2 regions of the Cellulomonas sp. URHB0016 genome follow, and region 1 is predicted to be linked to the other one. Evidence: riboswitches for the same ligand, from Rfam matches in the RefSeq annotation. Region 1 holds a riboswitch; the other holds the start of a gene.
The links. Region 1 has a riboswitch for cyclic di-GMP ahead of ACVW07_RS18260 (hypothetical protein). Riboswitches for the same ligand answer to the same signal wherever they lie in the genome.
Positions count from the first base shown of each region.

Region 2: linked by a shared signal. The riboswitch ahead of ACVW07_RS03540 (BldC family transcriptional regulator) and the one ahead of ACVW07_RS18260 (hypothetical protein) in region 1 are both predicted to bind cyclic di-GMP.

Region 1 is NZ_JBSRZU010000001.1:3,983,409-3,997,871, forward strand. It holds gene ACVW07_RS18250 (mycothiol transferase) at 85-597, shown strand; gene ACVW07_RS18255 (MDR family MFS transporter) at 845-2,359, shown strand; cyclic di-GMP riboswitch class II at 2,486-2,568, shown strand; gene ACVW07_RS18260 (hypothetical protein) at 2,607-3,413, shown strand; gene ACVW07_RS18265 (ArsR/SmtB family transcription factor) at 3,534-3,902, shown strand; gene ACVW07_RS18270 (SRPBCC family protein) at 3,895-4,341, shown strand; gene ACVW07_RS18275 (glycoside hydrolase family 6 protein) at 4,463-5,770, opposite strand; gene ACVW07_RS18280 (ABC transporter ATP-binding protein) at 5,889-6,767, opposite strand; gene ACVW07_RS18285 (ABC transporter ATP-binding protein) at 6,760-7,584, opposite strand; gene ACVW07_RS18290 (ABC transporter permease) at 7,581-8,624, opposite strand; gene ACVW07_RS18295 (TetR/AcrR family transcriptional regulator) at 8,693-9,298, shown strand; gene ACVW07_RS18300 (acylphosphatase) at 9,377-9,652, shown strand; gene ACVW07_RS18305 (LLM class F420-dependent oxidoreductase) at 9,715-10,590, shown strand; gene ACVW07_RS18310 (hypothetical protein) at 10,710-11,087, shown strand; gene ACVW07_RS18315 (5'-methylthioadenosine/adenosylhomocysteine nucleosidase) at 11,141-11,845, opposite strand; gene ACVW07_RS18320 (S-ribosylhomocysteine lyase) at 11,842-12,294, opposite strand; gene ACVW07_RS18325 (NAD(P)/FAD-dependent oxidoreductase) at 12,380-13,423, opposite strand; gene ACVW07_RS18330 (isoprenylcysteine carboxyl methyltransferase family protein) at 13,420-13,956, opposite strand; gene ACVW07_RS18335 (type III polyketide synthase) at 13,953-14,463, opposite strand, start outside.
Region 2 is NZ_JBSRZU010000001.1:726,822-741,284, reverse strand. It holds gene ACVW07_RS03570 (SLC13 family permease) at 1-1,242, opposite strand, end outside; gene ACVW07_RS03565 (CBS domain-containing protein) at 1,239-1,679, opposite strand; tRNA gene ACVW07_RS03560 (tRNA-Asn) at 1,873-1,945, opposite strand; gene ACVW07_RS03555 (hypothetical protein) at 2,015-2,527, opposite strand; tRNA gene ACVW07_RS03550 (tRNA-Ile) at 2,722-2,795, opposite strand; gene ACVW07_RS03545 (DUF1206 domain-containing protein) at 2,912-3,718, shown strand; cyclic di-GMP riboswitch class I at 3,882-3,956, shown strand; gene ACVW07_RS03540 (BldC family transcriptional regulator) at 3,972-4,196, shown strand; gene def (peptide deformylase) at 4,385-4,873, shown strand; gene ACVW07_RS03530 (DUF3145 domain-containing protein) at 5,039-5,539, shown strand; gene ACVW07_RS03525 (FMN-binding protein) at 5,681-6,097, shown strand; gene ACVW07_RS03520 (FAD:protein FMN transferase) at 6,350-6,943, shown strand; gene ACVW07_RS03515 (FAD-dependent oxidoreductase) at 6,940-8,466, shown strand; gene ACVW07_RS03510 (beta-ketoacyl-[acyl-carrier-protein] synthase family protein) at 8,558-9,808, opposite strand; gene ACVW07_RS03505 (acyl carrier protein) at 9,894-10,142, opposite strand; gene ACVW07_RS03500 (beta-ketoacyl-ACP synthase III) at 10,204-11,208, opposite strand; gene ACVW07_RS03495 (ACP S-malonyltransferase) at 11,205-12,200, opposite strand; gene ACVW07_RS03490 (PucR family transcriptional regulator) at 12,290-13,570, opposite strand; gene ACVW07_RS03485 (hypothetical protein) at 13,684-14,373, shown strand; gene aceE (pyruvate dehydrogenase (acetyl-transferring), homodimeric type) at 14,440-14,463, opposite strand, start outside.

The DNA.
Region 1 (14,463 bases):
GGCCGCCGAGGTCGCCGGTAGCGTCGGCGGCATCCGCGACCGTGACCACCGGTCGCGCCGGTCGACGAGGTCGGGGGCCACCGGATGGACGTCGCAGCGCTGCTCACCGAGTCGTACGGCCGGATCGGGCCGATCCTGCACCGGGCGGCGCGGGGGCTCGACAGCCGCGGCCTGACGTACCGCCCCGACGGTGAGGCCAACACGCTGGCCTGGCTGGTGTGGCACGCGGCCCGTGTCCAGGACGCGCAGGTCGCCGACGTCGCCGGGATCGGCCAGGTCTGGGTCGTCGCGGGCTGGGCGCAACGGCTCGGCCTGCCGTTCTCGTCCGCCGCGACCGGCTATGGCCAGTCGTCCGACGAGGTGGCGTTGGTGGACGCCCCCGCCGACCTGCTGCTCGGCTACTACGACGCCGTCGCCGCCCAGACGCTCGACTTCCTGGCGCGGCTCTCCGCCGCGGACCTCGACGACGTCGTCGACGAGTCCTGGGACCCGCCCGTCACGCTCGGCGTGCGACTCGTGAGCATCCTCGGCGACTGCCTGCAGCATGCCGGCCAGGCGTCCTACGTGAGAGGCCTCCTGGACCGCTCCCTCCGGTGAGGGCGGCCGGTGTCCCGCGCCAGGTGACCTGCGCCGGGCAACCTGCGCCGGGTGACCTGCGCCAGGCGACCTGCGCAAGGCGACCGCCGCCCGAAGGCGGTCTCGGCATCCGATCGGGCGGAATGAGCCGGCCCGTCGGCGAATTGAGAGGGACACAGCGGGCGTGAGTATGTCGAGATGGCGGTTCGCGCTTCGACCTGAGGGTGAGCCCCTCTCCCCGGCCATCGACCCGTGAGGACGACCCACCATGACCGACACCGCCGCCAGCCTGTCCTCCGCCCCACCCACGAGCACCTCTGCCCGTGACCGCCTCGCCGTGCGGCTGCTGCTCATCTCGACGTTCGTCGTCATCCTCAACGAGACCGTGATGGGCGTGGCGCTGCCGCACCTGATGGCGGACCTCGAGATCCCGGCGAGCACGGCCCAGTGGGTGACCACGGCGTTCATGCTCACGATGGCGGTCGTCATCCCTGTGACCGGGTTCCTCATCCAGCGGTTCACGACCCGGACCACCTTCCTGGCCGCGATGGGTCTGTTCAGCCTCGGCACGCTCGTGTGCGCGCTCGCGCCCGGGTTCGAGGTGCTGATCGTGGGCCGCGTGGTGCAGGCGTGCGGCACGGCGATCATGCTGCCGCTGCTCATGACGACCGTGATGACCGTGACGCCGGCGGTGAGCCGTGGCCGGACGATGGGGAACATCTCGATCGTCATCTCGGTGGCGCCGGCGCTCGGCCCGACGATCTCCGGGCTCGTGCTGAGCGTGCTGCCGTGGCGGTGGCTGTTCGTGCTCGTCCTTCCGGTGGCGCTCGGCGCCCTGGCCCTCGGTGCGGCCCGGTTGCCGAACCTCACGGAGCCGCGGCGTGCCCGGGTCGACGTCCCGTCCGTGATCCTGTCGGCCCTCGCGTTCGGCGGGCTCGTCTACGGGCTGAGCGGGCTCGGCGCGGCCGCCACGACCGGCGTCGCGACGGCCACGTGGGTCGCGCTCGGGGTCGGCGTCGTCGGGCTCGTCGTGTTCGTGGCCCGGCAGCTGCGCCTCCAGAAGGTCGACGACGCGCTGCTCGACCTACGGACCTTCTCGACGCCTGCGTTCGCCGTGGCTGTCGGGGTCATGGCGATCACGATGATGTCCCTGTTCGGCACGCTGATCCTGGTGCCGCTCTTCGCACAGGTCGTGCTCGGGCTCGACGCGCTGCAGACCGGGCTGCTGCTCCTGCCGGGCGGGCTGCTCATGGGCCTGTTGGCGCCGAGCGTGGGCCGCGGGTTCGACCGGTTCGGGCCGCGGGTGCTCCTCGTGCCCGGCGCCGTCATCGTGAGCGCCGGTGCGTGGGCGTTCACGCTGCTCACCGCGACGAGCTCGCCGTGGCTGCTGCTGGTGGCGCACGTGATCCTCAGCGCGGGTCTCGCCCTGATGTTCACGCCGCTGTTCACGTCGGCCCTCGGCTCGTTGCCGGGTCGCCTGTACTCGCACGGCAGCGCCGTGGTCGGCACCGTCCAGCAGGTCGCCGGCGCGGCGGGGACCGCGCTGTTCGTCACCGTGCTCACCGCGCAGGCGGCGACGCTCGCCCGCGGCGGTGCGGATGTCGTCGAGGCGACCGCCGGGGGAGCGCACGTGGCGTTCCTGGTGGGCGCGGGCATCTCGCTGCTGGCGATCCCGGCGGCGTTCGCCGTGCGTGGCGGTCCCGGAGGACATGGCGCGCACCAGGCGCACGAGGCGCCCGCGAACGAGGCGGAGCGCGCTGTCGGCGAGGTCGCGGCCGTCTGACGGGCGCACTGGGCCGACCTGGTGAGTGTCGACCCTCGTCGTGGGCCGAACGCGGTGAGGGTCGGTCCTCGTTGGAGTGAACCGTGGCGTCCCGGGACCACCGGATCGTCCGCTTCTGCCATGGTTCGTGCCAGCGAAGCACTGATCTCGGTCCTGTACCTGGTCGCCTGGGCCCGAGGGAGCTAGTGGCGAACCCGGCGCTGTGCACCCGATCCCCGTGCACACGACTCGCAGCTGGGAGCACCACATGCGCACGACCGTCCGTCGATCCCTCGCCCTCCTCGGCGCGTCCACCCTCGTCGTCGCCGGCGCGGGTGCCGCACAGGCCTCCGTCACGCTCGACGCCGCGTCCGGCGCCGGCTTCGTCGGCAAGGGCGACGTCCAGACGGCCCTGGGGTGGAACAACGCCGTCCTCCAGAAGAACGCCGAGTCCCTGACCTTCACCAGCCGGCAGGCGGCGGCCCAGTCCGTCACGCAGGGCGTCAGCCAGACCGGGCAGCAGCTCGCCAGCCAGACGGTCTCGCAGGACGTGACATGCACGCTCGTGACCGGCAAGAAGTCCTTCCACCGTGACGGTGAGCGCGCCGGGGTGAGCGACGGCACCCGTGCCGGCACCCGTGCGGGCAGCCGGGCCGGCGCCCTCAGCGGCGTCCTGGCGTCGGACGTCGCTTACGAGGCCCGCAAGGCCAACCAGTTCACCGGCTTCAACCTCAAGGGCTACGCCGCCGGGCCCTCGTTCACGGCGTCCGGGGACGTCTCGTGGGGTGCGGCGTCGTACGGTGACTGGTCGTTCGGGGACTACACGTTCGGTGAGGTCGTCTGGGGCGGCTGGGAGGCCGAGCCCGGCGAGAACCCGGCCGACTGCCTCGGTGGCAACCCCGGGGTCACCGACCTGACGAACGACCTGGTGGCGCACGACCCGGTGGCAGGTCTCCTGCTCGAGGGTCCCGCTTCCTACGGCACACCCGCGTACGGCGCCGTTGCGGCCACCGGCCCGGTGGCGTTGTTCGTGAACTCGGTCCCGCTCCCGATCACGCCCGCGGTCGTCGGCTGACCTACGCACGCAGCGAGGCCGCACCCCTGGGGTGTGGCCTCGCTGTCGTGTGCGCTGCCCTTGACGCCTTCTCCTGTCCCACCTACCGTGAAGCCATTCCTTAATTAAGGAGTTGCTTACATGGCCGACCGGGACGAGCTGAGCATCGTGTTCGCGGCCCTGGCCGATCCCACGAGGCGCGCGATCCTCACGCACCTCGCCCAGGGGCCCACCACGGTGGGCCAGATCGCGGAGCCGTTCGCGATGAGCCGCCCGGCGATCTCCCAGCATCTGCGGGTGCTGGAGACCGCCGGCCTCATCGAGCGGACCGTCACCGCGCAGTGGCGCACGTGCGCCCTGCGGACCGAGCCCCTCGACGAGATCGCGTCGTGGGTCGACCGGCACCGCCGGTACTGGGACGAGCGGTTCGACCTCCTGGAGGACCGCCTCCGCGCGACGCGCGACGCCCCGGCGACCTCACGGGCGCAGGAGGAGAGAACCGATGAGTGAGCAGAACCGCACGATGGAGAAGACGTTCACGATCACGCGGGTGCTCGACGCGCCACGTGCGGCGGTGTGGCGGGCATGGACCGACCCGGACGAGATGACGCACTGGTACCACCCGCGCGGGCTCACCACGCCGCGCGAGTCCGTCGCCGTCGACCTGCGACCGGGCGGCGAGTACCGCTACACGATGGTCGCGCCCGACGACACCGCGTACCCCACCGGTGGCGTGTACCGCGAGGTCGTCGAGCCGGAGCGGCTCGTGTTCACGTGGGGCGACCCCGGCGACGACGAGGCGCCCGTCGCGACCGTGACGCTCGACGACCTGGGCGACCGGACGCGCATGACGTTCCGGCTCGACGGCGTGCCGGGCGCACCCGGCGACGGCAGCTACTACGACGGCTGGGTCTCGGCACTCGAGGTGCTCGCCGAGCACGTGGCCTGATCCCCGGGCCCGGGCGACCGGCCCCGGGGCCCGGGGCGTGAGCGCGGCACTTCGGGGTGAGAACGGCAGTCAGAGCTGCCGTTCTCACCCCGAAGTCACGTCGTCGCCGGACGGACGCGCGTCAGAGCCTCGGGTTCGCGTTGTGCACGAGCTCCAGCGCCATCTGCGGGAACCACGAGCCCGCCGCAGGGTCGGCGTACCCGCGGACCGGGTCGATGCCACCGGCCGGGTCCCACCGCGTGCACTCGCCGTCGGACTCACCCGGGATCTTCACCCACAGGTAGGCGTCGAGCATCGGCACGCCGGTGCTCGTGGTCGGGCGCAGGCCGAGGCCGCGGTCCGGCGGGTTGCACCAGTCCTGCGCGTCACCGGCCGGGTGGTCGGCGGGCGCGGTCCACGGACCCTGTCCGTTGCGGCTGGTGTCGATGACGAAGCCGGCGAGCGCGTCGGGGCTGCTCGGCGGGTTGGCCGCGTTGGTCACGTTGTCCAGGTACCACTGGTCGGTCAAGCCCCACGTGCTGAAGTCGTTGGGGTCGGCCGGGTAGTACTGGCTGCCGCAGTAGTCGAAGTGGCCGAGCCGCCAGCCGCCCTCGGCGTCGTTGGTGCCGTACCAGAGGCACTGCGACACCCAGGAGCCGTACTTCTGCAGCTTCTCGGTCACCTGGTAGTTCGAGACGTTGAGGAAGAACCCGTCGGCGCGCTCGACGCCCGCCTTGTGCAGGCGGTCGGCCGCGTCGCCCGACCCGAGCCAGCCGGAGTGGGTGCCGTCGAGGTACACGGACGTCTTCGGGAGCGCGGCGAGCCGGTCGACGGCGCCGTTGACCTGCGCGAAGCGGTCGCTCGCGGCGGTCGCGGGGTCGGCCTCGGCGGGCTGGCACCACTCCTGGGCGCCGGTGATCGACGTGTACCAGGGGATGATGCCCAGCCCGTCGGGCTCGACGAGCACGATCGCCTCGCCGTCGCCGATGCCCTTGGCGAAGCCGTCGATCCACGCCAGGTACGACGCGGTGTCGGCGGCGCCGCCGGCGGAGTACTGCGAGCAGTCCCGGAACGGGAGGTCGTACGCCACGAGCACGGGGACGGAGTGGGTCTGCTTCGCCTGCTTCATCGTCTTCTCGACCGACTTGCGGACGTCCTGCGGCGAGCCGGACGTGAACCACACGGCGGACGGCGTGGCGACCATCTTGGTGACGAGCGCGGCGTCGGACAGCTGGTGGGACTTGACCAGCTGCTTGATCTGCGTGACGGCGCCGTCGTTCGGCGGCGGCGTGAAGAGCCGGGTCACCGGCGGCTTCGGGTGGTGGGGAGGCTGCGGGGGGTGCGCCGGTCCGCCGTGCGCGGAGGCGGGCAGGGCGGCGGCTAGTGGGAGCGCTACCACGACGGCCGTGGCAAGCAGGGTCGTGCGGAGGCGGGACAGAGATCTGGCCACGGGGGAGCTCCTACGTCGTTGTCGGATGGCCGGTGCCGTACAGGTGCCTCCAGCGAGCCGGGGCACCACCTGCCGAGCATGACGACCTGGACGAACGACCGCAAGGGGTACCAATCGATCAGGATCGCCTGGCGCCCAGCATCACCCGGTCGAGCGCCGTCATGGCCTCCTCGAGCGTCGCCGGCACGTCGACGACCTGCGCGTCGACCCCTGCGTCGTCGAGCACGTGCCGCACGGCGGCGGCCGGCACGTCGGCGACCCGCACGTGCCGCCCCGCGAGCGTCACCGGCAGACCAGCCGCGTCGAGGGCGACGAACGTCTCCTGCCACCGCTCGGTGCGCACCTCGACGGCCGTCGTGTCCCCGATGATGTCGCGCTCGCTGCCGGTGGCGACGCAGCGGCCGTGCGACATGAGCACGAGCCGGTCGCACTGCTGCGCCTCGTGCATGTAGTGCGTCGTGACCAGCACCCCCACACCGCGCTCCGCCTGGTCGTGCACGGCGTCCCACAGCCGGGCGCGGGCCAGCGGGTCGACGCCGGACGTCGGCTCGTCGAGCACCAGGAGCTCCGGGGCGTGCGACAAGGCCGTGACGAACGCGAGCTGGCGCTGCCGGCCCAGCCCCACCGTGCCGACGAGCTCACCCCGGACAGGGAGGAGCGTGGCGGGCAGGCTGGTGGTCGGCGAGCCGAACGCGTGGTCGACGAACGCGACGTTCTCGTCGACGGTCAGGTCGTCGTAGAGCCCGAGGCCCTGCGGCACGTAGCCGAGCCGCTGCCGCGTCCGGCGAGAAGGTCGCTCGCCGAACAGGCGCAGCACGCCGGACGTCGGCGGGACGAGGCCGAGCAGCATCCGGATGACGGTCGTCTTGCCGGCACCGTTCGCGCCGAGGAGGCCGACGATCTCGCCAGGCCCGACCTCGAGGGTCACGTCGTCGACCGCGACGACGTCCGCGAACCGGCGGGTCACGCGCTCGACGGAGACCAGGGCGTCAGGCACGGGCCGCCTCCTTCGCGAGCGACGCCGAGATCACGGCGTCCTCCAGGTCGAGGACGAGCCGCGTGCCGAGGTTGCTCGTCGGGTCCGGCGACCACTCGCGGTACTCGCGACCGCGACGCCACGCGCGTTCGCGCACGGTGGGCCGCTCGGTCCGGAACACGGCCCCGGGAGCCTGCGCGACGACGTCCGCCGGAGGGCCGGAGAGCAGCACCCGACCGGCGTCCAGCACGAGCACCGACGAGGCGCGCTCGGCCTCGTCCAGGTAGGTCGTCGCCATCGCGACGGCCGCACCCTGGGCCGCGGCCTGAGAGATCATCCGCCACAGGTCCACCCGGCTCACCGGGTCCACGCCCGTGCTCGGCTCGTCGAGCACCAGCAGCCGGGGCTGGTGCAGCATCGCCAAGCAGAACGCGAGCTTCTGGCGCATCCCGCCGGACAGGTGCCCTGCGAGCCGCCCGCCCACCCGTTCCAGTCCGGCCGTCGTCAGGAGCGCGTCACGACGGCGTCGCAGCTCGGCGCCCCGCACCCCGTAGGCCGCTGCGACGAACGAGACGTTCTCGTCGACCGTGAGCTCACGCCACACCCCCGACGTGGTCGGCATGAACCCGGTCTCGGCCAACGGCGGGGAGGTGACGGCGCCGGTCTCGGGCCGCAGCGCGCCGGCGAACGCGCGCAGCAGGGTCGTCTTGCCCGCGCCGTCGCCCCCGACGAGCGCGACGACGGCGCCCGACGGGGCCGCGAGCGACACGTCGTCCAGGGCCGTCGTCCGGCCGTACCGCACCGTCACGCCCTGCAGCCCCCAGGTCGGTCCGGTCATGCGTTCACCGCCTCCACGGGCGTCTCGCGGCCGGTGGTGGGCGCGAGGTCGCGGCGGAACCGCAGCACGGCGGCGGTGAACACGACGAGTGCCATGCCGGTGAGCACCGTGAACGGGAGCCACAGGGCGGCGAGGTCGGAGCCGCGCAGCATCACACCCTGGGAGATCTTCACGAAGTACGTGAGCGGCAGGCAGTAGCCGATCCAGCGGATCGCCGGGGCCATGGCCTGCAGCGGGAAGATGAAGCCGGACAGCAGGATCTGCGGCATGAGGACGAGGATCGCCGTCTGGATGGCCTGCCCCTGGGTCTGCGACACCGTCGAGATGAGCACGCCGATGCCGAGGACGACGAACAGGAAGACGGCGCCGCCGAGCGCGAAGAGCCACGGGCTGCCGTTGAACGGGATGCCGAAGATCCACACGCCGAGGACCGTCACCAGGAGCATGTCGATCGCCGCCAGGATGAAGTACGGCGCGATCTTGCCGACGATCACGTCGGACGGCCGGAACGGCATGACGGCGAGCTGCTCGAGGGTGCCGGCCTGCCGCTCCCGGACCAGCCCGATGCTCGTGATGATCGTGCCGATGAACGTGAGGATGAGCCCGACCAGCGCCGGGACCATGACCCAGGAGGTCTCGAGGTCGGGGTTGTAGAGGATCTCGACGCTCACCTGGTCACCGGCCCGGCCGAGGGCCGCGTCGGCGGTCTGCGCGACGAAGAGGCTCGACCCGTCGACGAACGCGGTGGGCGGGGTCGTCGAGGTGTCGACCACGACGTCGGCGACGTCGTCCTGCACGAGGTCGCGGGCGTCCTGCGTGGTGGCAGCGGTGTCGGTGCCGGTGACGTCGAACGGTTCCGGCAGTGCTGCGGCCACCGCCGCCGCCTGCGGCCCGACCACCTGGGTGGCGATGGTGTCGATCGTGAAGTTCGCCGCGTACCCGAAGATGACCAGCAGCACGACCGGCAGCACCACCAGCATCGCCAGCGTGCGGCGGTCGCGCCGCAGCTCGCGGAACTCCTTGAGGATCATGGCCCGCATGTCGACTCCCTCGTCGTACGATCGGGAGAAATATCCACGTGTGTGGAAATCTACGAGGGTGGGGTGTCATGGTCAAGAGCGAGCCCGCCCGCCGGGGGCGCCGCCGCGGGCCGAGCACCACCCGCGACGCGATCCTCGCGGCCGCCAGGCGCCAGTTCGCGGACCTGGGCTACGACCGCGCGACCGTGCGCGGCATCGCCGCGGAGGCCGGCTGCGACCCGAAGCTGGTCGGCCACTGGTTCGGATCGAAGCAGGAGCTCTTCCTGCAGGTCGTGGAGCTGCCCATCCGACCGGCGGTCGCTCTGGCCGACCTGCGCAGCACCGGTGACCCCGCCACGCTGCCCGACCGGCTCGCCGCGTTCGTCGTGGCCCAGATGGAGACGGACGCGGTCCGGTCCCGCATGGTGCCGCTGATCCGGGCGGCCGCCACCGAGCCCGCCGCCGCGCCGCTGCTCCGCGACCTCCTGGTGCGCGAGGTGCTCGCACCCGTGGCCGCACAGCTCGGCGGTGACACGCCCGAGCTGCGCGCGTCCCTGCTCGCCAGCCAGCTGCTCGGCCTCATGATGGCGCGGTACGTCATCGCGGTGGAGCCGCTCGCGTCCGCGTCACCCGAGACGGTCGCCGCCGCGATCGCGCCCGTGCTGCGGCACTACCTCGACGACCGCCTCGGCTGACGCCGGCGCCTGCGGGCGGGCCCTCCGGCCGCGCGACGCCGGCTCGTGCGTGCGCCTGGGCCGTGGCAGCGTGGCCGCATGGGGACCACGCGGCGCCGGCTCGTGCTCCACGGCATGGTCCAGGGTGTGGGTTTTCGCTGGTCCATGGCCCGCGAGGCGGACCGGCGTGGCGCCCACGGCTGGGTGCGGAACCGCGACGACGGGTCCGTGGAGGCTGTCCTCGAGGGCGAGCAGGACGTCGTCGACGCGCTCGTCCTCTGGGCGCGACGGGGTCCCGCCGGCGCGGCGGTCACCGACGTGGAGGAGCACGACGAGCCGCCGGAGCACCTGCGCGCGTTCGAGATCCGGCCGTAGCGGCTTGACTTCGAGCGCACTCCAACCGGCACGCTGCCAGCACCATCGAGAAAGGATCTTCCATGCGAGTCGGCATCCACCTCATGCGCTTCGACTCCGTCGAACCGGGGGAGCTGCGTCAGGAGCTCGCGGACACGGCCTCCGCTGCCGAGGCCGCCGGCGTCTCGTGGATCTCGGTGATGGACCACTGGTTCCAGATGGAGCGCGCCGGCTTCCCCGCCGAGGACCCGATGCTCGAGGCGTACACGACCCTCGGCTATCTCGCGGGGGTCACCTCGCAGGCCCAGCTCGGCGTGCTCGTCACCGGCGTCACCTACCGGTACCCGGCGCTGCTCGCCAAGACCGTCGCGACGCTCGACGTGCTCTCCGGCGGACGGGCCACCCTCGGCATCGGCGCCGCCTGGTACGACCGCGAGCACCATGCCCTCGGCGTCCCCTTCCCGCCGCTCGCCGAACGGTTCGAACGCCTCGAGGAGGCGCTGCAGATCGCCGGTCAGATGTGGGACCCGCAGAACGACGGACCGTACGAGGGCACGCACTACCAGCTCGCCGAGACGCTGTGCCGCCCTCTCCCGCTGAGGCGGCCCGAGATCCTGGTCGGCGGCGGTGGAGAGCGCAAGACGCTGCGACTCGTCGCCCGGTACGCCGACGCCTGCAACCTGTTCGCCACCTCGCCCGACGAGGTCGCGCACAAGCTCGACGTGCTCCGGGCGCACTGCGACGACGTCGGCCGTGACTACTCGACGATCCGGGTGACGATGCTCCACGGCAGCGAAGCGCTCATCGCAGGGGACGTCGGCGCGTTCGTCGACCAGCTCGCGCCGTACGCCGCGCTGGGCGTCGAGACGGTGATCCTGCGGCCACCGGCGACCAGCCTGTCCGCGTGGGTCCGCGACGCGGTGACGCCGGAGGCGGTGGAGCGGCTCCGCGACCTGTGACCGCGGGCCGCCGATGTGGGAGAGGTCCCATCAAGGGTTCGACGAGACATCCCGATGTCTCGGGGGCCGGACATGCACAGGACGTGTCCGCTCCCGTCCCCTGAAGGAGCCACCGAGCCATGAGCCAGCAGACGACGATCCCGCACGACAAGCCGGACCAGCTGCAGAAGATCCTCGCCGGACTGATCGAGGGTGAGCAGGTCTTCGCCGTCTACGACTGCACCGGCGCCGGCACGGGCTTCGTCGCCGTGACCAACCTGCGCGTCATCCTCCAGGACAACTCGTTCGTCGGAGGGAAGTCAGCGGTCACGTCGCTGCCGATCAAGTCCGTCTCGTCGGTGTCGTTCCTCTCCGACAAGTCGATGTTCGGCCGCTTCTTCGCCTCGGCCTCGATCGCGATCACGGCCGGTGCGACGGTCCGCGAGGCCACGTTCCGCGGCGACGAGAAGGCCAAGCACATCCACGACACGATTCTCTGGCTCCTGACGCGCGCCTGACGCGCGTCCGACCGGGGGCGTGCACAGGCCTGCGTCAGGCCGACGGAGGACCCTCAGCCGGTCGCGTCGAGCGAGCGCAGCACCTCGATCACGACGGACGCGGACCGGTCCGCCGCGTCGTCGACGTGCGTGAGGAAGTCCACGCCGGCGACCGGGCCGCACAGGTCCGAGATGCCGCGGACCGACAGGAACGGCACGCCGTACAGGTGGCTCGTGTGGGCGAGGGCCGCCGACTCCATGTCCGTGGCGAGCGCTCCCGGGAACGACTCGCGGATCCGGTCCACGCGGGTCGCGTCGATGAACGCGTCGCCGGACAGCACCGTGCCCGAGTGCACCGTCAGGTCGACGGCGGCCGTCGCGGCGGCGTCGTGCAGCGCCTTCTCGGCGGCGTACACCTCGGGCATCCCCGGCACCTGGCCGAGCGAGTAGCCGAACGCCCGGGCATCGGCACCCGAGTACAGGTACTCCGAGCCGACGACCACGTCGCCGACCCGGACGTCGACCCCGACGCCGCCCGCGGAGCCGGCGCTGACGAGGGCCCGCGGGTGGGTCGCGTTGATCGCGACCGCAGCGGCCGTCGCGGAGTTCACCAGGCCGATGCCACAGGTCACGAGGAGCACCTGTCGCCCGGCGAGGGTGGCCATCCGGTGCTCGGCGTGACCCACGCGGGTCGCGGGTCCGACGAAGTCCGCGCGCTCGACGAACGGCGCGGCCTCGTCGGCCATCGCCGTGACGATGACGGCGTCGACGGCGATCACGCGGTCACCTGGCTCCACTCGTCGCGTGCGGCGAGGAACGTGCGAGCCGCCTCCTGGGCGCCGGCCAGCGTATGGTTCGCGCCCCAGCCGCACTGCACCTCGTTGGCGGCGGGGACCTCGGTGGCGGTGGTGATGTCCTGCAGCGTGCTCTGCACGAGGTCGAGGACGTCGTCGTGGGCCCACTCGCCCTGCAGGATCAGGTAGAAGCCCGTCTGGCAGCCCATCGGGGAGAAGTCGACGACCCGGTCCGAGTGGTTGCGCGAGTGCTCGGCGAACAGGTGCTCCAACGAGTGCACGGTCGGCATCTCGAGGTGGGCCACGTTCGGCTGCGTGAAGCGCACGTCGAACTTCTGGATGACGTCGCCCGCGGGCAGCACCTTGGTGTCGGCGAGGCGGACGTACGGGGCCACGACGGTGCGGTGGTCGAGGTTGAAGGACTCGACGTTCATGCGGGGCTGGTTCACGGCTCAGATCCTTCGGCTCGGGAATGGCCCATTGTCCCTCGCCCGCCCGGTGCGGCGGACGGGCGTCCGCTCAGCGGGCGAGGCGCTCGACGACCGCGCCGTACAGGGCGGGCAGGGCGGACGCGAGGGGCACGATCCCGCCGCGCAGGGGCGAACCCGCGGCCGACACCAGGCCGGAGGTGAGCATTCGGTAGTCCCGGGTGGCGGCGCTCCAGGCGCGCTCGTAGGCCGCGTTGGACCGGGCGACGTCCGAGCCGAGCGTCGCGACGGCCGCGTGCGCCTGCGCGAGCCCTACGCGCAGGCCCTCACCGGTCAGCGCGTCGACGTATCCCGAGGCGTCGCCGACGAGACGCACCCGTCCCGCGGTGCGGGCCGTCGTGCGCTGCCGCAGGGGGCCGGCACCCCGCGTCGGGCCGACGACCGGTGCGCCGGCGAGCCGGTCGCGCAGTGCGGGGAGGGCCGCCAGCGTGCCGTCGACATCGGTGCGCGGCGGGCCGAGCAGGGCGATCCCGACCAGGTCGTCGGACACCGGCGTGACGTAGGCCTCGGCGGTGCGGCCCCAGTGCACCTCGACGAAGTCCGACCACGGCGGCACCCGGACATGCCGGCGGACACCGAACCTGCGCCGTCGCGGCGTCTGGCCGGACGGCGCGTCCAGCCCGACGTGACGGCGGACCACGGAGTGCAGGCCGTCGCACGCGAGCAGCCACCGGCCGCGCACGCCCGCCGCCGTCACACCGGTGGCGTCCTGCTGGACGACCCCCGCCCGCCCGGCGACGGCCCGCGCGCCGAGCTCCTCGGCCCGCCGGGCGAGCGCCGCGTGCAGGGTCGTCCGCCGCACACCCCGGCCCGGACCACCGCCGAACAGGTGGTCGGCGACCCGCTCACCCGACACGTACCGGATGCCGGTGAGCACGTGCCCGCCCGGATCCACGCCGAGCCGGGCCAGAGCGGCCAACGCGCCAGGCATCAGGCCCTCGCCGCACGCCTTGTCGATCGGAGTCGCACGTGGTTCGACGACGACCACCGACATCCCGGCGAGCCGCGCCTCGATGGCGGCGGCCAGCCCCACGGGACCGCCGCCGACGACGAGCACGTCGACGTCGGACGTCATCGGTGCGTCGTACGGACCGCGGGGTCGGCCGCGCGGAGCGCGCGCTCCTCGGCGGGGATGCGGAAGCCGAGCAGCAGCACGGCGTTGAGCACGGTGAAGGCCAGGGCCGTGACCCACGCGGTGTGGACGAGCGGGAGCGCGGCGCCCTCGACCGCGACGGCCAGGTAGTTGGGGTGGCGCAGCCAGCGGTACGGCCCACGGTGCACGAGGTCCGCCCCGGGCACCACGATGACGCGGGTGTTCCACTGCGGGCCCAGCGTCCTGATGCACCACCATCGCAGCCCCTGCGCGGCGAGCACGGCGACGAACGCCGTCCACCCGAGCACGGGCAGGAACGGCCGGTCGGCGGCGTGCACCTCGATGAAGCACGCGGCGAGCAGCGCGGTGTGCAGGGCCACCATCGGCGGGTAGTGCCGCTTCCCGCTCTCCACCCCGCCCCGTGCGAACGCCCACCGGGCGTTCCGGGACGCGACGACGAGCTCGGCGAGGCGCTCCAGGGCGACCGCGAGCAGCAACGCGTCGTACCAGGTCACACGGCCTCCTCGGGCCAGCGGAGCAGGACGGCCTCGGCGCTCACGCCCGGCCCGAACGCGAACAGGACCCCGGCGGACCCGGGCACGTGGTCACCCTCACGCATCCTCGCCGCCAGGACGTGCAGCACCGAGGCGGACGACAGGTTCCCGACCCGGGCCAGGGAGTCCCAGCTCGCCGCGAACGCCCAGTCGGGCAGGTCCAGCGACCGCGCGGCGGCCTCCAGGATCCGCGGGCCGCCGGCATGCGCGACCCAGGTGTCGACGTCGTTGACCTTGAGGCCGTGGGCGGCGAGCAGGTCCGTGACGTCGGGCCCGAGGTGCCGCTCGACCACGTCCGCGAGGCTGGCGGCGAGCACGATGCGGAACCCGGTGCCACCGATGTCCCAGCCGAGCATCCCGGCCGTGTCCGGGTACAGCGCGCTGCGGCTGTCGACCACGTCCACGCCGCCCACGTGCGGTGCTCGGGCCGCGCCCACCATGACCGCGGCGGCCGCACCGTCGCCGAAC
Region 2 (14,463 bases), 3.3 Mb from region 1:
CGACGCCGTCGGCAGCCCGTAGCGGAGCCAGCCGCGGAACGTGAGCAGCAGCCCGTTCCGGCTCGCCACCCCTGCCGCGACGACGTTGGCGCTCGCGCCGACCAGGGTGGCGTTCCCGCCGAGGTCGGCCCCGAGGGCCAGTGCCCACCAGAGCCCTCCGTCCTTGCCGAGGTCGGGGTTCGTCTCGATGAGTGAGGCCACCACGGGCGACATCGCCGTGACGTACGGGATGTTGTCGACGAAGGCGGAGATCACGGCGGACCCGATCAGCATGACGAGCATGGTGGGGACGACCTCGGCGCCGGTGGCCTGCGCGATGCCCCCCGCGAGGGCGTCCAGGGCCCCGACCTGGACGAGCGCCCCGACGAGGATGAACAGTCCCATGAAGAACAGCAGGGTCTCCCACTCGACGTCGCCCAGCAGCTCGCGGGCCGTCAGCGGTGAGAGCAGGATCATCACACCCGCGCCGACGAGCGCCACGACTGCCGGAGCCACACCGGTCTGCCGCTGCAGCAGGAAGCCCACGAGGATCAGCCCCAGCACCACGAGGCTGCGCGCCAGCATCGGTGAGTCGGTGATCGCCTCCCGCTCATCCAGTGCCAGCAGGTTGTCGGCGCGGCCCGGGTCGCCGTGCAGCGACGACCTGAACATCGCGCGGGACATCGCGACGAACGCGAGCAGCACGACCACGACGATGGGACCGAGGTTCACGAGCACGTCGGTGAAGCTGAAGCCGGCACGGCTCGCGATGATGATGTTCGGCGGGTCGCCCACCAGGGTCGCGGTGCCGCCGATGTTGGATGCCAGCGTCAACGCGACCAGGAACGGGACCGCCGGCAGCCCGAGCCGGTCGCAGACCAGCAGCGTGACCGGCGCGACGAGCAGGATCGTGGTCACGTTGTCCAGGAACGCCGACGCCACCGCGGTGACGAGCACGAGCAGGACGAGAACCCCGAACGGGCGGCCACCGGCGACCTTGGCGGCGCGGATCGCGAGGTACTCGAACACACCGGTGCGCTTGAGCACCGCGACCACGAGCATCATCCCGAGCAGCAGGAAGATGACGTCCCAGTCGATGCCGGTCTCCGCGGAGTAGAAGGCCTGCTCCGAGCTCAGGATGCCCAGGCCGAGCACCAGGCCCGCGCCGCCGAGCGCGGCCGCGACCCGATGGATCCGCTCGGTCGCGATGAGCACGTACGCACTGACGAAGATGGCGACGCTGACCCAGCCGAAGGCCGTCATCGCGCCAGATGGCCGATGAGCTGGTGAGCCGTGACCACGCCGAGCAGGGCGTCGTCCTCGACCACCACGACGAGCGGGACGTGGGCGGCCGCCATCACCGCCGCGATCTCGACGAGGGTCGCGTCACCGTCGACGCCGTGCGGTCGCCCCGGCCGTTCCTGTGCCGCCAGCAGGTCGGACACCTGCAGGCTCGCGAGCCGGGCAGCCACCGCGTCGGCGGACGACTCGTCCCAGACGCGCCCCAGCGCCGGGTCGTCGAGCACGTACCGAGGCAGCGCGACCCGCAGCACCTGCGAGGCAGGCACCACGACGAAGCCGTCGCGGGTCCGCACGACGAGCCCCGGCAACGAGGAGGACTCGATCCGCTGGAACGCCGCGGTGAGCGGGTCCGACGGAACCAGGACGTCGACGTGCCGGGCAAGGTCACGAGCGTGCATCTGGCCAGTCTGGCAGCGCCCGGTGCGCGCTCCGGCAATCCTGGGCTCGGCGTGTGCAGGTGACCACGAGCCTGGAGACGGCAAGAGTCCCTGTGTCACGCCCTCAGGGCCGAGCGCACCCGCATGGCGTCCTGATCAGCCGCGACAGCACGAAGGCCCCTCAAAAAGGGGGCCTGGCCAGCGGTTCTACTTGCTCCCTCGACTGGACTCGAACCAGTAACCGTCCGATTAACAGTCGGATGCTCTGCCAATTGAGCTACGAGGGATCGTGCGGGAAGAAACTCTAGCAGCCCTCCAGGGCTCCGCCGGACACCCGGATCCGGTCGGCGTGAGCGTCAGCGGGGGAGGCCCACGGCATCCCGGATCTCGGCCTCGGCAGCGTCGACGGCGGCGGCCATCGCGGCGTCGCCCAGGTCGACGTTCCCGTCGGAGATGACCTGGGTGAAGAGCTCGCCGTCCTCGTCGCGCCGGAGCGCCACCCGGGCCCGGCGCCCGTCCGGGACGGACGCGGTGACGACGTGCACGACCGACTGCTGGACGCGCTCGCGGAACGCCTGGCTGAAGGTGCGGGCGGCGGGCTCCTCGGGGAAGACCAGCTGGCTCGTCGAGCCCCACACCCACCGGACCGACAGCGTGCGGGTAGCCGGGTCGAGCGTGCCGCCGTCGATGTCGCACCACGGTGACCGGGCGACCTCGGTGCGGCCGATCACGTGCAGGGCGCGCCGCGACGCGACGACCCACTGCCCGTCGGCAAGCTCGACGCAGGCGAGCACTGCGTCGCCGGGCGACAGGTCGAGCCGTGCCCGTTCGGTGGCGGGGAGGCGTCGTCGGCGGGAGAACACTGGCACCCGATCACGGTACCGGCGGGCGACGGTCGGACCGCGCACCTCCGGCGGGCGTCGGCGTGGACGGATCGCCTGACGCGCGTGCTGAGACGACCGCACGGCGGATCCGTGGTCACCGGCCGAGCGCCGGGGCCACGGGAGGGGTGTCCTGGCGGACGCCCGACGGCGCTCCCGAGGGACGACGCAGACCACGAGGGTGGGGCAGGTGGGGCTTGAACCCACGACCCACGGATTATGAGTCCGCTGCTCTGACCGGCTGAGCTACTGCCCCGAGGACGCCGCTCAGGCTACGGCACACCGCCACCGCCCACCGCTCACCGGTCGCCGACACGGCCGGGGCCTGCCACTATCGGCGCGACCACCGCTGACCGACCAGAAAGGACGCTCATGACGACGCAGGAAGCCACGCAGCGCGCGGCACGCTCGTGGGAGGTCGCCGCCCGGTCCGGGTACGCGGTGAGCGGCGTGCTGCACGCCCTCATCGGGCTGCTGGCCCTGCGGCTCGCGTGGGGCGACACGTCGAAGGAGGCGGACCAGTCCGGAGCGCTGCAGACGGTGGCACAGACCCCCTTCGGTGCCGTCGTCCTGTGGTTCGCGGTCGTCGCGTTCGTGGCGTTGGGCGCATGGCAGGCGGCCACCGCACTGCGCAGGCGGCCGGCCGGCCGGTCGTCGGGCGGCTCGTCGAAGGGTGATCGTGCGAAGGCGGCCGGGAGGGCGCTCGTCTACCTGGCGCTGGCCGGGACGTCCTACGCCTTCGCGACCGGAGGGGGAGGGTCGAGCGACCAGCAGACGACCGACGCGACGACGAAGCTGATGGACGCGCCGGGAGGTCGCCTGCTCGTGGGGGCGGTCGGCGTGGCGGTGGTCGTCGTCGGTATCTATCACGTGGTCAAGGGACTGCGGCAGCGCTTTCTGCGCGACCTGCGGTCGCTCCCCACCGGGACCACGGGGACGGCGGTGCGGTGGGCCGGGATGGTGGGGTACGTCGCGAAGGGTGTCGCCCTCGGCATCGTCGGGGTGCTGTTCGTCCTCGCCGCCGTGCACGCGAACCCGCAGGAGGCCGGTGGGATCGACGCCGCGCTCCGGACCCTCCAGGGACAGCCAGCGGGTGGAGTTCTGCTGGTCCTCGTCGCGATCGGTCTGATCGCCTTCGGCGTCTACTCGTTCGTCCGGGCCCGGTTCGGCCGGGTGTGACGACGCGCTGACCTGCGAGGACACCTGGACGAACGTCCAGGTGTCCTCGCGGAGCATCCGGAGCGTCCGGATGCGTCCGATCTCAAATCACCCGTTTGCCGACGAAACCGGTGGTCGGGTTTGTTGCACAGGTGTCCAGTTTCGGGCATAGTTCCCGGTGTCAGCGATAAACCGGCAAACCCGCTGCAAGGCGGGGACGCAAAGCCACGGGGCCTACATGGCCAGCCGAGCTACCGAACGACAGGAGAACGACATGGCTCTGTCCACCCCCCTCACGGATGCCCCCCTCTCGCAGGGTGCCCTGCTCACGCCCGGCGAGGTCGCCGTGCTCTTCCGCGTGGACCCCAAGACGGTCACCCGCTGGGCACAGGCCGGCAAGCTCTCCGCCGTCCGGACCCTCGGCGGCCACCGTCGCTTCCACGAGTCCGAGGTGCGCCAGCTCCTCACGGGCGTCCCCACGCAGCGCGCGGGCGAGTGACCCTCACACAGCTCTGACTCCCGGTCTGTCCGGGACACGACGCCGCCGGTGGTGACGACCAGTCGCCACCGGCGTCGTGCTGTCTGCAGTTCGTTGCGCCGGCCCGGAACGGGTGTCTCGGTGGTCACAGCCGCACGGACGAGCGGGGACGCGCCCGGTGAGCGGGCCGTCCGTGAAAGGATCGGCCCATGGCCATGCGAGAGATCCGGACCGTCGGAGACCCCGTCCTGCGCACGCCGTGCGACCCGATCACGACCGTCGACGACCGTGTCCGCGCGCTCGTCGAGGACCTGCTCGAGACGGTGGACCACGACGGCCGCGCCGGTCTGGCGGCGAACCAGATCGGCGTGGGCCTGCGCGCGTTCTCCTGGAACATCGACGACGAGGTGGGCTACGTGCTCAACCCCGTGATCGTGGAGATGTCCGAGGACGAGTACCAGGACGGTGACGAGGGCTGCCTGTCGGTCCCGGGCCTCTGGTACCCGACCCACCGTGCCTGGTACGCGCGCGTCGTCGGCACGGACCTGGACGGCAAGGAGGTCGTCGTCGAGGGCACCGAGCTCATGGCCCGCTGCCTGCAGCACGAGGTGGACCACCTCGACGGCCTGCTCTATCTCGACCGGCTCGAGCGCACGGTGCGCAAGAAGGCGATGCGCGCGATCCGCGAGCAGCTCTGATGGCAGGACGTCGTGTCGCTGGCGCAGCGGCCCGGCGTCCGCCATAGTGTCCACAGCACACGGTCCGAACCTGTGTGCGAGCACGCCGCGAGTCCGTGAGTCACTCCCGGGAACGGGTGCGAGGTCGTTGGGGAAGGCGAACCTCGAGCCGTTCAGGAGGACGACATGGCAGGTGCGATCACCCGCGGTGTACTTTTCGTGCACTCTGCGCCGCGCGCGCTGTGCCCCCACATCGAGTGGGCGGCAGGAAACGTGCTGTCCGCACGTGTGATCTTCGACTGGACCCCACAGCCTGCGGGCCCCGGGTTCTACCGCGCCGAGTACTCGTGGCAGGGCGCCCAGGGCACGGGCGCACGGCTCGCCTCGGCACTGCGTGGCTGGGCGCACCTGCGCTACGAGATCACGGAGGACGCGAGCCACGGCGTCGACGGCTCGCGCTGGAGCCACACGCCCGAGCTCGGGATCTTCCACGCGGCGACGGACGTCCACGGCAACGTCGTCGTCCCCGAGGACCGGATCCGCGCGGCGCTCGAGCACGCCGCCGACCCCGCCCGGCTGCGCGCCGAGCTCGACCTCGCGCTCGGGCAGGCCTGGGACGACGAGCTCGAGCCGTTCCGCTATGCCGGCGCGGGAGCACCCGTGCGATGGCTCCACCGCGTGGGCTGACGCCACGATCGAGAGGCATCCCCGCAGTTCCTGAAGCGATTCGGACATGGACAGCCGATACACGGCCCCCACCAAGGTGTGATACCTACCGTCTGGCCCACACGGACCGGGCGGTCGCCCCGGGGACAAAAGGACTTCACCATGACCACGAATCGCAGGATGCCGCTCGCGCTCCTGTCCGGAATCTCGCTCGCCACGGCTCTCGCCGGCTGCGCCGCTCAGGCCGACGCCGGTGCGGGAGACGCCACGACGAACGACAGCGGTTACGCCGACGGCACGTACCAGAGCACCGGGACCTACGAGTCGCCGGCCGGCAAGGAGACCATCGACGTCTCCGTCACCCTCGACGGTGGCGTCGTGAGCGCGGTGGAGGTCACCCCCGAGGCCACCAACCCGACGTCCAAGACCTGGCAGACCGCGTTCGCCTCCGGCGTCTCCGACGAGGTCGTCGGCAAGGCGATCGACGACGTCCAGCTCGACGCGGTGTCCGGGGCGTCGCTCACCACCGGGGGCTTCCAGGACGCCCTCGACCAGATCGCCGCGGATGCCCGCGGATAGCACCACGTTCGACGCGATCGGCACCCGGTGGACGATCAGTGCCGACGGGCCGCTCGACGCCCGCACGCTGGCCCGCGTCCACGACCGTATCGCCACGTACGACGAGACCTGGTCGCGGTTCCGTGACGACTCGCTGGTCTCCCGGATCGCCCGGGAGGCCGGCACGTACCTGCTGCCGCCGCCGAGGGACCGGCCCTGCTCGACCTGTACGACCGGCTCGACGAGCGCACCGGGGGAGCGGTCACCCCGCTCGTGGGGCGCAGCCTGGTACGGCTCGGCTACGATGCCGCGCTCACGCTGCGCCCCTCGGGACCGCCGCTGGCCGCGCCGCGCGACGTCGTGGTGCGGGACGGGGAGGTCCTGCACGTCGCCGAGCCGGTGCTCCTCGACGTCGGGGCGGCGGGCAAGGGGCAGCTCGTCGACCTTGTCGGCGCCGAGCTCCGCGCGTGCGGTGTGCAGCAGTTCCTCGTCGACGCCGGAGGGGACCTCCTGCACGCCGGCGACCGCCCGGCTCGGGTGGGTCTGCGTCAGCCGGGCGACCCGACCTCCGTGATCGGCGTCGTCGAGCTGCAGGACGCCGCGTTGTGCGGGTCGGGCGTGGACCTGCGGAGCTGGGGCGACGGGTGGCACCACGTGCTCGACGCCCGCACCGGATGGCCGGTGCGGGACGTCGTGGCCACGTGGGTGGTGGCGGGGACCGCGATGGAGGCCGACGGTCTCGCGACCGCACTGTTCTTCGCCGACCCCGACCGGCTCGAGGTGGCGTTCGACCTGACGTACGTGCGCGTGCACGCCGACGGGACCGTCCGGTACTCGTTGGGACTGCCCGGAGAGGTGTTCGGATGACCAGGGTCGATGCGTGGCTGGGCCGCGTGACGATGTACCGGACGGTGTCGCTCGCGCTCGGGGCGGTCGTCGCGGTGGCCGCGGTGCTCTCCGCGGCGGGCGTCGTGCACGTGGACCTCGTCGCGCTCCTCGTGTCCGTCGTGGTCGCGGTCGGCGTCGTCCTGCTGCTGAGCCGCGCGTGCGGTGCGCTCTGGAAGACGCGGGTGCACACCGAGTCGTCGGTGATCACCGGTCTCATCCTCGTGCTCCTGTTCCGCCCGGGCCTCGACGTCCCCTCCCTGGGTGGGCTCGCCGCTGCCGCGGCCGTCGCCGCGGTGTCGAAGTTCGTCCTCGCGGTGCGCGCTCGCCACATCGCCAACCCTGCGGCTGCGGGCGCCCTCGTGGTCGGGGTCCTGTCGACCTGGCTCGGTGTCCTGCCCCCGATGTGGTGGGTCGCGACACCGGCGCTCCTGCCCGTCGTCGCGGCCGCCGGGGCCGTCGTCGTGCTGCGCACCCGCCGCGCGCTGCTCGTGGCGACGTATCTCGGAGTCGCCGTGTCGGCGGTCGTGATACGGCAGGTGGCGGACGGCACGGCACCTGTGGACGCCCTGTGGAGCACGATCACGTCGCACCCGCTGCTGTTCGCCGCCGCCTTCATGGTCACCGAGCCCCTGACGCTGCCGCCGCGACGATGGCAGCAGCTCACCGAGGCCGCGCTCGTCGGACTGCTCACCGCCGTGCCGTTCACCCTCGGGCCCCTGTGGAGCACTCCCGAGCTCGCGCTCGTGGTCGGCAACGTCCTGGCGTTCTCGGTCGGGCAGCGACGAGCCGTGCGGCTGAGGGTGGTCGGCCACCGGCAGGTCACGGGCGCCGTCCAGGAGGTGGCGTTCACGAGCGAGCGGGCCCTGCGGTTCCGGCCAGGCCAGTGGATCGAGCTGCACCTGCCGCACGACGGGACCGACGGTCGCGGGTCCCGCCGGGTCTTCTCGGTCGCGTCGCCGCCCGGTCCGCGCCACGGCCCGTCCGGCGGCGTCGCCGTGGCGTTCCGGGTCACCCCGGCACCCAGCTCGTTCAAGCGCACGCTGGTCGCGCTGCCTCCGGGCGGCATGGTGCGAGCCACCGCCGTCGGCGGCGACTTCCTGCTGCCCCGACGCGCCGACGTGCCGCTCCTGCTCGTCGCCGGCGGCATCGGCATCACGCCGTTCGTCAGCCAGCTCGGCGCGCTGGCCCGGTCCGGGGAGCGTCGCGACGTGGTGCTCCTGCTGCTGCTGAGTCCTGGCGACGAGCCGCCCTACGTCGAGGTCATGCAGGCGGCGGGCGTCAAGGTGGTCGTCGTGGCGCCGCACCGTCCCGCGTCGCTGCCCGAGGGTTGGCGGTACGTGGCGGGCCCGCTGCTCACCGACGAGGCCGTGGAACAGGTGCCGGACGCGCACCGGCGGCTCGCTTACGTGTCGGGCCCGCCCCGCATGGTGGTGCACGCCCGGCGCACGTTGCGCCGCGCCGGCGTACGTCGGGTCCGGACGGACGCTTTCACCGGGTACTGACGGCAACGCCCGGGCGACGGCCGCGACGTGCGGTCCAACGGCGAACGACGACGGCTCGGCACCTGGTGCGCAGGTGCCGAGCCGCGTGGCGTCAGACCGAGGCGACGACCAGGGCCACGTTGTGCCCCCCGAACCCGAACGAGTTGTTGACGGCGGCGATGTCCCCGTCACGCAGCGTCCGCGGCTTGTCCCGGACCAGGTCTAGCACCAGCTCGGGATCGGGGTTGTCCACGTTGATCGTCGGGGGCGCCAACCTGTCGTGGAGGGCGAGCACCGTGAAGATCGTCTCGAGGGCGCCGGCACCCCCGAGCAGGTGGCCGGTCATCGACTTGGTGGCCGAGAGGGCGACGTGGTCGGCCTCGTCGCCCAGCAGCCCCCGGATGGACCGTGCCTCGATGAGGTCGCCGACCACGGTCGACGTCGCGTGCGCGTTCACGTGCACCACGTCGGCCCGTGCGATGCCGGACTCCTCCAGGGCCTGCTTCATGGCGCGGACCTGGCCGTCGCCCGACGGCTCGGGGGACGTGATGTGGTACCCGTCCGCCGACAGGCCGACGCCCGCGATGCGCGCGTAGACCCGGGCTCCACGGGCTGCTGCGTGCTCCGCGCTCTCCAGGACGACGACGCCCGCACCTTCGCCGATCACGAACCCGTCGCGGTCGACGTCGTACGGCCGCGACGCGCGCTCCGGGTCGTCGTTGCGCAGCGAGAGCGTGCGGGACGCGGCGAAGGCGGCGATGGGCATCGGGTGCACGACCGCCTCGGTACCGCCGGCGATGACCACGTCGGCGCGTCCTGACCGGATCATCTCCGCCCCGTAGCCGATCGCCTCTGCACCGGACGCGCACGCCGAGACCAGCGCGTGGGCGCCGGCGCGTGCGCCGAACTCGAGGGACACGTACGCGGTCGGGGAGTTCGGCATCAGCATGGGCACGGTCATGGGGAGCACCCGGCGAGCGCTCTGCGGCTTGGCGAGCAGACCCTCCCAGGCGTCCAGGATCGTCTGGATGCCGCCGATCCCCGAGGAGACCACGGAACCCAGCCGGTCGCCGTCCACCTCGGGCGAGCCGGCGTCGGCCCACGCCTCACGGGCCGCGATGACCGCGTACTGCGCGGACGGGTCCATCTTCTTCATCTCGGGCCGCGTCAGGATCTCGGCCGGGTGGACCTTGATGGTCGCCGCGAACTCGACCGGGAGGCCGAAGCGCTCGACCCAGTCGTTGTCGAAGGGCCGTGCGCCGGACTCGCCGTTCAGGGCGGCGGACCAGGTGCTGGGAACGTCACCGCCCAGGGGCGTGGTGGCGCCCAGGCCGGTCACGACGACGTCGGGTACGTGGGTCATCGGTGCTCCAGGTCGGCGGTCAGGACGACGGTCGGGTCCCGGCGGGCGGGGGCTCCGCCGGGACCGACCTGCAGGGTGGGCAGGCTCAGGCCTGTGCGCCCGCGATGAAGGAGACGGCGTCGCCGACGGTCGCGAGGTTCTTGACCTCGTCGTCGGGGATGCGCACGTCGAACTTCTCCTCGGCGAGCGTGACGATCGTCATCATCGACAGCGAGTCGATGTCCAGGTCGTCGGTGAAGGACTTCTCGGGCAGGACGGAGTCGGTGGGCAGGCCCGTCTCCTCGCTGACGATCTCGGCCAGACCGGCCAGGATCTCCTGCTCGCTGTACGCCATGGGGTTTCTCCTCGTATGTCGGGTGCTGCTGATGGGTCGGACGAACGGTACAGCGAGCCGGTCAGGGCAGGACGACGACCTGGGCGGCGTAGACGAGGCCGGCGCCGAAACCGATCTGCAGCGCGAGCGCGCCGCTGGACACCTGGCCCTCGCGGAGCAGTCGCTCGGTGGCCAGCGGGATGGACGCGGCCGAGGTGTTGCCCGTGTCGGCGATGTCACGGCCGACGACCACGGTGTCGGGCAGCTTCAGCTGCTTGATCATCTGGTCGATGATCCGCATGTTCGCCTGGTGGGGGATGAACGCGTCGATGTCGTCCGCGGTCACGCCGGCGGCGTCCATCGCCTTCTGCGCGACGGGCGCCATCTGCCAGACGGCCCACTTGAACACCGACTGGCCCTCCTGGCGCAGCGTCGGCCAGCCGGCGCCCTCGTCGCGCGTCGCGAGCCACGAGTGCGTCTGGCGGATGGCCTGTGCCTGGCTGCCGTCCGAGCCCCACACCGTCGGTCCGATGCCCGGGGTGTCGGACGGGCCGACGATGACGGCACCGGCACCGTCGCCGAGCAGGAAGGAGATCGAGCGGTCCGTCGGGTCGACGAAGTCGCTCATCTTCTCGGCCCCGATGACGAGGACGTTGCGTGCCGTGCCGGCGCGGACCAGGGCGTCCGCCTGGCCGATGCCGTAGCAGTAGCCCGCGCACGCCGCGGAGATGTCGAACGCCGCGGCCGGCGTCGCGCCGATGCGGTCGGCGATGATCGCGGCACCGGCCGGCGTCTGGTGGAAGTACGTGACCGTGGACAGGATCACCGCGTCGATGTCCGCCCCGGTGAGCCCGGCGTGCTCCAGCGCCGCCCGGGCGGCCTCCTCGGCGAGGTCGAGGACGTCGGTGCCGGCGCCCGCGCGGCGACGCGTGACGATCCCTGTCCGCTGGCGGATCCACTCGTCGGACGACTCGATCGGGCCGACGAGGTCGTCGTTGGTCACGACGTTCTCACCGCGCGCCCCGCCGATGCCGAGGATGCGGGTGTGCGCGGGGCCGGTGGCCTGCGTGAGGGTCGGTCGGGTCACGACGGCTGCTCCTGGGGGCTGGCGAGGGAGGACGTTGCGGTGCGGGGGCGGCCCTGCCGCCTGAGCAGGTCGCGCGCCGCGTCCAGGTCGGCGGGGGTCTTGACGGCGACCGTCTCGACCCCGGGCAGCGTACGCCGGGCCAAGCCGGTCAGCACGCCTCCCGGTGCCAGCTCGAGCAGCCCTGTGACGCCGAGGGCCAGCATCGTCTCCTGGCACAGGTCCCAGCGGACCGGGTTCGCCACCTGGGCGACGAGCAGCTCGAGCGCGCGGGCGCCGGACGGTGCGACCGTGCCGTCGGCGTTGCTGAGGAGCGGGACGACGGGCTCGCCCGGCGTGACCGTGTGCGCGGCGGACCGGAGCTCCTCGACCGCCGGGGACATGTGCGACGTGTGGAACGCCCCGGCGACCTGCAGCGCCACGACGCGGGTGCGGGCCGGGGGAGCGGCGGCGAACGCCGCGAGCGCGTCGAGGGTGCCGGCCGCGACCACCTGGCCGCCACCGTTCACGTTGGCGGCCACGAGGCCGTGGGCGTCCAGCGCTGCGAGCACCTCGGCGGGATCGCCGCCGAGCACCGCGCTCATGCCGGTCGGCGTGGCTGCGGCGGCCCGGGCCATCGACGCACCCCGGACCGTCACGAGCCGCAGGGCCTCGTCGTCGGTCAGCACGCCCGCGATCACGGCGGCCGCGAGCTCGCCCACCGAGTGCCCGGCGGTGACGTCGACCGATCCGGCCGCGGACGGCCCGAGCGCCGCGTCCGCGTCGACGTCGAGCACGGCCCGGAGCGTCGCGAGCGCGGAGGCCACGAGCAGCGGCTGCGCCACCGCGGTGTCCCGGATCGTGTCCGCGTCGGACGTGGTGCCGTGCACGACGAGGTCGAGACCGGTGGTCCGGGACGCTCGTTCGATCGATGCGGCGACGGTGGGCAGCTCGAGCCAGGGGCTGAGCATGCCGGGGGACTGTGCGCCCTGACCCGGGCAGACGACGACGAGCACCCGACCACCTTCCCCCGGCCGTCGCACGGTCCGGGCCTACGGCGGGCACCAACCTTCGGCGGCACCCTTGTGCGTGTCCTACAAACCGGTCAGACGGCAGCGGCGCCGTTCGCGCCGGCAGCCTCCAGCCGGCCCAGGGCCAGGGCCGTCTGCAGCACGTACGACTCGCGGGCGTCGAGCGGGTCCCAGCCGGTGACGTCGGCCACCCGCCGCAGGCGGTAGCGGACGGTGTTGGGATGCACGTACAGCGTGCGGGCGGCGGCCTCGAGCGAGCGGCCCGTCCCGAGGTAGGCCGAGAGCGTCTCGAGGAGCGCGCCCTGGGTCGCGGCGAGCGGCGCGTACGCCTGGCTGACGAGGACACGACGTGCGGCCTGGTCGCCGACCAGCACCCGCTCGGGCAGCAGCTCGTCGGCCTGGACCGGCCGGGGAGCCTGCTCCCACGCAGCAGCGGCGAGCAGGCCCGACAGCGCCGCGCGGGCCGACCGCGCGCTGTCCGTGAGGTCGAGGACCTCCGGGCCGATGACGACGGGCCCCGGGCCGAACCGGTGCAGCAGGCTCATCGCCGCCGCACGCAGGTCCCCTTCGCCGCCGAGGAAGATCACCAGCCGGTCGCCCTGGATGCCGACGAGCGCGTCGTCGGCCGCGCGTCGGGTGGCGCGACGCAGGTCGGCGGCCCGGAGCTCGTCCAGCGGTGCGGCGGTGGTGCCGACCATGACGAGCGTCGACCCCCGACCTCCCCATCCGATGGCCGCGACCCGGGAGCGCAGCGAGTCGTCCACGTCACCGCGGACGAGAGCGTCCACGACGAGCGCCTCGAGGCGCGCGTCCCACGCGCCGCGCACCTCTGCGGCCCGGGCGTAGACCTCGGCCGCCGAGAACGCGACCTCGCGTGAGTAGCGGAGCACCGCCTCACGGAGCTCGCGCTCCTCGCCGGGCGCCGCGAGCCGGTCGCTGTGCGTCTCGACGACGTCGACCACGACGCGGACGAGCTGGAGCGTGTGCTGCAGGGAGATCGACCTGGTCAGCTCGGTCGGGGCCGCCGCGAAGATGTCGCTCACGCCGTGCGGCGGACGGGTGGGGTCGGCGAACCAGGTGACGAACGCGGTGATGCCGGCCTGCGCCACGAGCCCGACCCACGACCTGTCCTCCGCCGGCAGTGCCCGGTACCACTCCAGGTCCTCGTCGAGCCGGCGCATCGCCGCACCGGCGAGGAGCCCCGCGCCGTCGCGCACGCGGCGCTGCGTCTCGGCGCCCGTGCGGGCGTCGAGGGGCGCGGTCCGCAGGCGCGCGGAGGAGGACACGCGGGGGGCGGCGCTGGTCCCGGACGGCGTCGCGGCGGTGCTGTCGGCCTCGGGCGGGGTGGTCGGCATGGGGCGAGCATAGGAGGCGGCTTGTGGGAAGTCGACAAAGGCCCGCATCGGGGTGTCCCTTCTCACGAAGGGCGCCCGGGTGCGATCCGGCCTCCGGCGGATAGGGTCTCGACATGGCCTTGCTGCCCCGACTGCGCCAGCTCATGCGGCGACCGTCCTCGGCGTCGCGCGTCGGAGCGCGACGACCGACGAAGGCCGCGCGGCGCGGGGACACCCTGCACGAGGACGCCCTGCGCTCCATGCTCAGCGACGACCCGAACAACGACCGGGCGTTTCGTGCCCTGGCTGAGATCGTGCGCCGGCGTGCCGCCGAGTCGTCGGGCTCGACCGACGACCCGCTGGCGGCCGAGCCCACGCCCGACGAGCGGGAGCGCGCCGCCGACCTCGCCGTCTGGGCGCTCGGCGAGGAGCTCGCGGGCAACCCGCGGGCCTGGTACCCACTGATCGAGATCGCCCGCCTGTCGGTGCGCGACGACCATGAGGGCACCCTCCGCCGGCTCACGACGGCCGTGGAGCGCGACCCGTCGGGCCAGGCGCTCGTCGAGAGTCTGGCGCTCCTGCGCGGCGCCGGTCAGCCGGTCGAGGCCCTCGGGCTCGGCGTCGGCCACTGGCACCCCCGGGACCACGACCCCGAGGTCGCCCGCCACCTCGTGCTCGCCGCGATCGAGGCGGGTCGTCCGCTCGACGCCAAGCAGCACATCATGGCGCTCGACCTCTACCCGGACCAGGCGTCGATCGCCGACCTGCGCACGGAGCTCGGGCGACTGGTCGCCCAGGCCGAGCAGGCGATCCCCGGCACCTGACACCGGGCGGACGAAGGGCCCGCGGCGCACTCGCCGCGGGCCCTCGCCGTCAGTGCCGGTCGACCGTCAGGAGTCGCCGCCCGTGTTGCC